2 linked regions of the Fodinicurvata sp. EGI_FJ10296 genome follow. The main gene of each other region encodes a partner of the protein of the gene in region 2 in a complex. Links are inferred from orthologs where the notes say so. Each region holds a gene or a part of one and is shown on either strand. Other genes may lie near its edges.

What was found.
Region 1: the proteins of tsaD (region 2) and tsaE are in contact, whole or in part, in a crystal structure (PDB 6N9A), measured with the Thermotoga maritima proteins. The link is inferred for Fodinicurvata sp. EGI_FJ10296 from one-to-one orthologs. Residues at the interface, in WP_004082750.1 of Thermotoga maritima: Cys10, Asp11, Arg49, His50, Leu82, Gly84, Gly135, Gly136, Glu154, Thr155, Leu156, Asp157, Asp158, Ser159, Glu162, Asp165, Lys166, Arg169, Leu170, Tyr175, Lys213, Thr214, Leu217, Tyr218, Gln221, Arg222, Asn324; in WP_004082108.1 of Thermotoga maritima: Leu37, Gly38, Lys46, Lys57, Val59, Lys60, Ser61, Thr63, Phe64, Thr65, Leu66, Met67, Val69, Pro71, Tyr82, Arg83, Leu84, Asp86, Asp88, Phe89, Asp93, Ile128, Asp130, Glu131, Arg134.

The regions. Positions count from the first base shown.
Region 1 is NZ_JBFCVL010000001.1:727,584-730,871, forward strand. What follows is about bases 62-3,036. They hold tsaE (tRNA (adenosine(37)-N6)-threonylcarbamoyltransferase complex ATPase subunit type 1 TsaE), read left to right. Parts: upstream 62-1,292; coding sequence 1,293-1,781; downstream 1,782-3,036. Other genes in these bases: ABZ728_RS03275 (NAD(P)/FAD-dependent oxidoreductase), read right to left, coding at 103-1,158; addB (double-strand break repair protein AddB), read left to right, coding at 1,778-3,036. Also shown: nthA (nitrile hydratase subunit alpha), read right to left, coding at 1-29; more of addB, read left to right, coding at 3,037-3,288. UniProt on the Escherichia coli protein: Required for the formation of a threonylcarbamoyl group on adenosine at position 37 (t(6)A37) in tRNAs that read codons beginning with adenine.
Region 2 is NZ_JBFCVL010000010.1:39,966-43,150, reverse strand. What follows is about bases 109-2,980. They hold tsaD (tRNA (adenosine(37)-N6)-threonylcarbamoyltransferase complex transferase subunit TsaD), read left to right. Parts: upstream 109-942; coding sequence 943-2,019; downstream 2,020-2,980. Other genes in these bases: ABZ728_RS20115 (hypothetical protein), read right to left, coding at 2,880-2,980; ABZ728_RS20120 (EVE domain-containing protein), read left to right, coding at 2,440-2,853; ABZ728_RS20125 (YciI family protein), read left to right, coding at 2,126-2,407; hemC (hydroxymethylbilane synthase), read right to left, coding at 109-789. In the rest of the region: more of hemC, read right to left, coding at 1-108; more of ABZ728_RS20115, read right to left, coding at 2,981-3,185.

The sequences.
Region 1 (3,288 bases), on a different replicon or contig from region 2:
GTGTCGTCGTCGGGCGAAGGGGAAGTCATGACCGGCGCTCGCTGCTGTCAGGGATTACGATAGTGAAGCAGATTGCGCCCGCAGTCGGCAAGCCGATCGCGCTTAATCGGGCACGCCGCGCGTCGTGGAATATTCGAAATGACGCGGCGTGTCCGGGTGAAGGTGCCGGTGGATGGCATGGGCGGCAGCTGCGGCCTCGGCGAATCCGGTGAGGATCAGCTTGAGCTTGTGCGGATATGTCGCCACGTCACCCACGGCGAACAGGCCCGGCGTGTCGGTTGCTGCCGTGCCGGGGTCCACCGGAATCCGCCCGCGTTCGATCGCTGGTCCCCAGTCGTGTATCGGCCCCAGCGACGTCGCCAGACCATGGAACGGCAGCAACAGATCGGCCGGAATGCTTTGGCGTTGGCCATCGAGATCGGTGATTTCGACAGCCGTCAGGCGTTTGCCGTCGCCGGTGAGACCGGCGAGCTGCCACGGAGTCATCAGCGTGACGCGCCCCTCAGCGGCCAGCGCGTGCAGGCGGCCGACGCTGGCCGGTGCGGCACGAAACTTGTCGCGCCGGTGGACGAGCGTGACGGCGGCCGCCACGCCGGCGAGGTCGACGGCCCAGTCCACGGCGCTGTCGCCGCCGCCGGCGATCACGACCCGCCGTCCGCGCAGATCGTCCTTGCGGCGGACGACATACTGAACGCTGCCACCGGCCTCATAGCCATCGAGTCCCGGCAGCGGCGGACGATTGGGGCCGAACGCACCGACGCCAGCGGCGATGATGACCGCACCGGCCGCGATATGAGTATCGGCCGTGGTCACCGCGTGCCAGCGGCCGTCAGGAGTGGCGGCGAGGTCGCGCACCTGCTGGCTCAGGTGATACTGGGGCCGGAACGGACGCGCCTGGGCTTCGAGCCGGTCGATCAGCCCCGACGCCGTGACATGGGGCATGCCGGGAATGTCATAGATCGGCTTTTCCGGGTAAAGCGCCGTACATTGCCCGCCGGGCGCGTCAAGCGCATCGACCACATGACAGGTCAGGTCCAGCATGCCGCACTGGAAAATCGCGAACAGGCCCACCGGTCCGGCGCCGACGATCAGGACGTCGGTTTGATGGTGGACAGGGCCGGGCACGGCGTTTACGGCTGAAGTGTCGGCGGCAGGCATGGGCTGGCATCCGGTGACGCCGGGCGCGCCCGGCACTGCGGTGCTATTTGGCCGATCGCCGCCGCAGGCGCAAGGCCGGGGCTCGGTGATCCCGGGTTCAGTGATCGTTGACGGCGTATCGAGGGAGAGGCTGGATGACGTTTCTCGCGGACGAGCAGGCGACCGCCGATTTCGGCGCGCGACTGGCGGACGTGTTGCGGCCGGGCGATGTCGTCTGCCTTCACGGCGATCTGGGCGCGGGCAAATCGGCGCTGGCGCGGGCGGCGATCCGCAGCCTTGCCGCCGATCCGGCGCTTGAGGTGCCGAGCCCGACCTTTACCCTGGTCCAGGTATACGATACCCGAATCGGCAGCGTCTGGCACTTTGATCTCTATCGTTTGTCCGACCCCGAGGAAGCGATCGAACTGGGCTGGGAGGAGGCGCTGGTGTCGGGGATCGTGCTGCTGGAATGGCCCGAGCGATTGGGCACGTTATTGCCGACCGATCACATCGATGTCCGGCTCGACATCGGCGCTGGCGGGGCCGGGCGGACGGTGACGGTTTCGGTGCCCGATACCGATGACGATCTGGGCGCGCGCTTTGCCGGATTTCACGAAGCCGGTGCCGCTTCGAGGCGCGCATGACGGCGGTTACCGATCCGCAGTGCCGGGGCGTGTTCACCATTGCCTCGGGGCGTCCGTTTCTGGACGATCTGGTTGCGGGCATCGTGGCCCGCTGGGGCGACGCGCCCGAGGCGCTTGCCGATATCACGCTGCTGTTGCCGAACCGGCGCGCCTGCCGAGCCCTGCGTGAGGCTTTCCTGCGCCGGGCGGGCGAGAAGGGTCAGCACAGTCTGCTGCTGCCGACCATGAGCCCGATTGGCGACATCGACCCCGACGCGCTCGGTCTCGCGGCCGAAGACCTTCCGGCCATCGCTGCGGCGATGGATCTGCCGCCGGCGGTCGATCCCATGCGCCGGCGCCTGCTGCTGGCCCGGCTCGTGGCGCGCTTCGACCCCACGATGTCGCCCGACAGATCGGTCTGGCTGGCTGACGAACTGGCGCGGCTGCTCGATCAGGTGGCCACGGAACAGGTATCGTTCGACGGCCTCGACGTGCTGGTGCCTGAAGAATTGGCCGGGCATTGGCAGAGCATTCTCGACTTCCTGAAAATCGTAACCCAGGCCTGGCCGTCGGTGCTTGAGGACGAGGGCGCCGTCGACGCGGCCACCCGCCGCAACGCCGTGCTGGCAGCCCAGGCGGCCGCGTGGCGCCAGTCGCCGCCGGCAACGCCGGTCATCATCGCCGGGTCGACCGGCTCGATTCCGGCGACATCGGCGCTGATGGAAGCCGTGGCCGGGCTGCCGGCGGGCTGTGTCGTGGTGCCGGGGCTGGATGCCGCGCTCGATGACCTGAGCTGGGAGGCGGTTGACGAAACGCATCCGCAGTTCGGTTTGCATGGGTTGCTGTCCCGCATCGGCGTCGACCGCACCGCCGTTGGGCCCTGGTCGGACCCGCCGGAGGGCGAGCCGGGCCGCCACGACTTGCGGCCCGGCGTGGCCGCGGCGCGGCGCCAGCTTGCGTCGGAGGTCATGCGGCCGGCCGTGACGACCGAGCATTGGCGTGTCGGCGCCATACCGCCGACATGCCTTGAGGGGTTGATCCGCATCGATGCCGACAGCCCGCGTGAGGAAGCCGACGTCGTCGCCCTGATCATGCGCGAAGCATTGGAAGAGCCCGAGCGCACCGCCGCGCTGGTCACGCCGGACAGGGCCCTGGCGCGGCGCGTCGGCGCCGTGCTGACCCGCTGGGGCGTCAGCGTCGACGACAGTGCCGGCCGGCCGCTGCGCGAGGCACCGGTCGGGGCGTTCCTTCATCTCGTTGCGCAAGCGGCGGAAACCGGCTGTGCACCGGTGCGTCTGCTGTCCTTGTTGAAGCACCCGCTGGCAGCTCTTGGGATGGACCGCGCCGCCGTGCGGCGCATGGTGGAGGCGCTGGAAGTCGGCGTGTTGCGGGGACCGTCGCCGGAGCCTGGGCTGGCCGGACTGCGCCGCCGTGTCGAGCGTGTCGGCGACCCTGCCGCGCGCGAGGAAATATCCGTCCTGATCGATCGACTGGCGGCCTGCGCGGAAGGATTTCTGGACAGCCTCTC
Region 2 (3,185 bases):
GCCGTCCTCGATCATGGCAAGGCCGGCAATCGGCGTTCGACAGGAACCGTCCAGCGCCGCCAGAAATCCCCGCTCCATGGCGACGCGAGCGCCGGTGCCAGGGCAGTGGAGGGCGGCGACACGCAGCGCCGTCGCCTCGTCGGATCGCCGGATCTGCAGCCCGATCGCGCCCTGCGCGACGGCCGGCATGATTTCCGACGGCTCCACGACGATGCTGCCGTCACCGACGGCGTGGCCGAGGCGATTCAGTCCGGCCAGCGCCAGCATGGTGGCGTCGACCTCGCCGCGCTCAAGCTTCGCGAGCCGGGTCGCGACATTGCCGCGCAGGACGCTGACGCGCAGATCCGGCCGCAGCGCCAGAACCTGAGCCTGCCTGCGAAGAGAGGCCGTTCCGACCATCGAACCGGCGGGCAGGCTGGAGAGGGTTTCGCCGCCGCGCGCGAACCACACGTCGCGCGGGTCTTCGCGCGGCAGCAGGGCAGCGAGAACCATGTTATCCGGCAGTAGTGTCGGGACATCCTTCATCGAATGGACACAGAGATCGATGTCGCCCTCGTCGAGCGCCTGATCCAGTTCCTTCGTGAACAGGCCCTTGCCGCCGATTTCCGCCAATGGACGGTCCAGAATCCGGTCACCGGTGGTCTTGATGACGACGATCTCGATTGGCTGCGCGCCATCCGGACCCGGCGCCAGATCGGGGTGTGCAGCGGCAAGTCTGTCGCGTACTTCGTGCGCCTGGGCGAGGGCGAGCGGACTGCCGCGCGTTCCGATGCGCAGTTTCGTCGGCATTGACCGGGCGGCTGGGCTCGGCGATATAACGTTGGTCATGCCGTCGGGTTTAGAAGCCCCGTCGCCCCGGGTCAACAGGGGAGCGGCGCCCGGCCATCCTTCCGACCGGCCCACCATCAGACCGGCACGCTGTCAACACGGAACGCCAGCATCATGTATGTGCTCGGAATCGAGACCTCCTGCGATGAAACGGCGGCGGCAGTGGTCGATGCCGATCGGCGTATCCTGTCCAATATCGTCCTGACCCAGTTGGAGGACCACCGTCCTTATGGCGGCGTGGTGCCTGAAGTTGCCGCACGCGCGCATCTGAAGCACCTGACGCCGATCGTGCGCAAGGCGCTGGCCGAAGCGGGACTAAACCTGGCGGATATCGACGGCGTTGCCGCGACAGCCGGACCCGGTCTTATCGGCGGCGTCATGGTCGGGACAACCGCCGCCAAGGCCATGGCCTTCGCCGCCGGCAAGCCGTTTCTGGCGATCAATCACCTGGAAGGGCACGCGCTGACGCCGCGCCTGACGGACGATGTCGCCTTTCCCTATCTGTTGCTGCTGGTTTCCGGGGGTCATTGCCAGTTGCTCATCGTCGAGGGCGTTGGCCGGTATCGGCGTCTGGGGACGACCATGGACGATGCCGTCGGCGAGGCCTTCGACAAGGTCGCGAAATGCCTGGGCCTCGGCTATCCCGGCGGCCCGGCCCTGGAGCGCGCCGCTGCCGACGGCGATCCCGAGAGCTACGACCTGCCCCGGCCGCTGATCGGGCGCGCCGGGTGCGAATTCTCGTTCTCCGGGCTGAAAACGGCCGTGCGCCAGATCGTCGACCGGCAACCGCCGGGCCCGCTGACCTACAGCGTCGTCGCTGATCTGGCCGCATCGTTTCAGGCGGCGGCGGCTGATGCCCTGGCCGACCGGACGGGCAACGCCCTGGCGATCGCCCGGAAGTACCTTGCCCAGCAGGAAAAGGGCTTGGGACTGACCGCACTCGTTGTCGCCGGGGGTGTTGCCGCGAACCGGACCATCCGCACCCGGCTCGCGGCGCTGGCCGAGACGGATGGGCTTCCGTTCGTTGCGCCGCCGCTTGCTCTGTGTACGGACAACGGGGCGATGATCGCCTGGGCCGGCGTCGAGCGGCTGCGCCTGGGGCTGGTCGACGGGCTGGATGCCCGCGCACGGCCCAGGTGGCCGCTCGACCCGGATGCCACGCCAGTCGCCGGGGCGGGGGTCAAGGCCTGACCATCCGGAGCCACTCTTCTGTAATGCGCCCACGTGACGCTTTGGAGAATTCGGGGTAGGCTCTGGCCGCCGCCGAGTCGCGACAACGAACCAAGGACTTCCAATCATGCATTTCGTCATTCAATGCACCGACAAGCCCGGATCCGCGGAAATACGCCGCGACAACCGCCAGGCTCATCTCGCCCACCTGGAACGTCATGCCGATCAGGTCGTGGCCGCCGGGCCAACGCTCGACGACAGCGGTGAGGCGATGACAGGTTCGGTGCTCGTGATGACGTTTCCGGATCGGGCGGCGGTCGATGCCTTTTGCGCCGACGACCCGTATGCCAGGGCCGGTTTGTTCGAGAGCGTCACGATCACGCCCTGGCGCAAGGTATTCCCGAAGTAACAACCACCTGCCTGAACGGGGGAAATGCCGCGATGGCATATTGGCTTGTCAAATCCGAGCCGGCCACATGGTCGTGGGACGACCAGATGTCTGTGGAGTCGGAACATTGGGACGGTGTGCGCAATTATCAGGCGTCGAACAATCTGAAAGCCATGCGCATTGGCGATCAGGCGTTCTTCTACCATTCCCAGAAGGGAAAGGAGATCGTCGGCATCGTCGAGGTCGTGAAGGAATACTATCCCGATCCCAGCGACTCGTCCGGCCGCTTCGGCATGGTCGATTTCAAGGCCGTCCGCCCGTTGAAGACGCCGGTAACGCTGGCGGCCATCAAAGAGCATCCGGAATTGAAGGAGATGCCGCTGGTCCGCCAGTCGCGGCTATCCGTGATGCCGGTATCCGACGAGCATTGGGCGCTGGTCTGCGAACTTGGCGGTACTACCGCCTGAGCGCGAAGACGTCTTTCGATTTGCGGCTATCGAACCGCAGCGGCAAGATTGCGGGCCGCGCGGGCTGTTTCGGCGCGGGTCGCCATGCCGCAACGGGTGTCATCGACGGCAATTCCCAGATCGTCGCAAAGCCGGATGGCGGCCGGGTCGCCGCTGTCGTGCAGCAGACCGAGCAGCGCGTCGAGGGTGGCGCGGTGCCCGTCCCGCTCAGACTGTTCTCCGTCTTGCACTTCCCCGCATTCTTGATCGACATGTTCGTTGGCGCTTTGGGCCGGGGTCGGCTGCGGCGTAAAACTTTCGGGTTCCATGAGTGGCGGCTCGGCTTGGTTGCT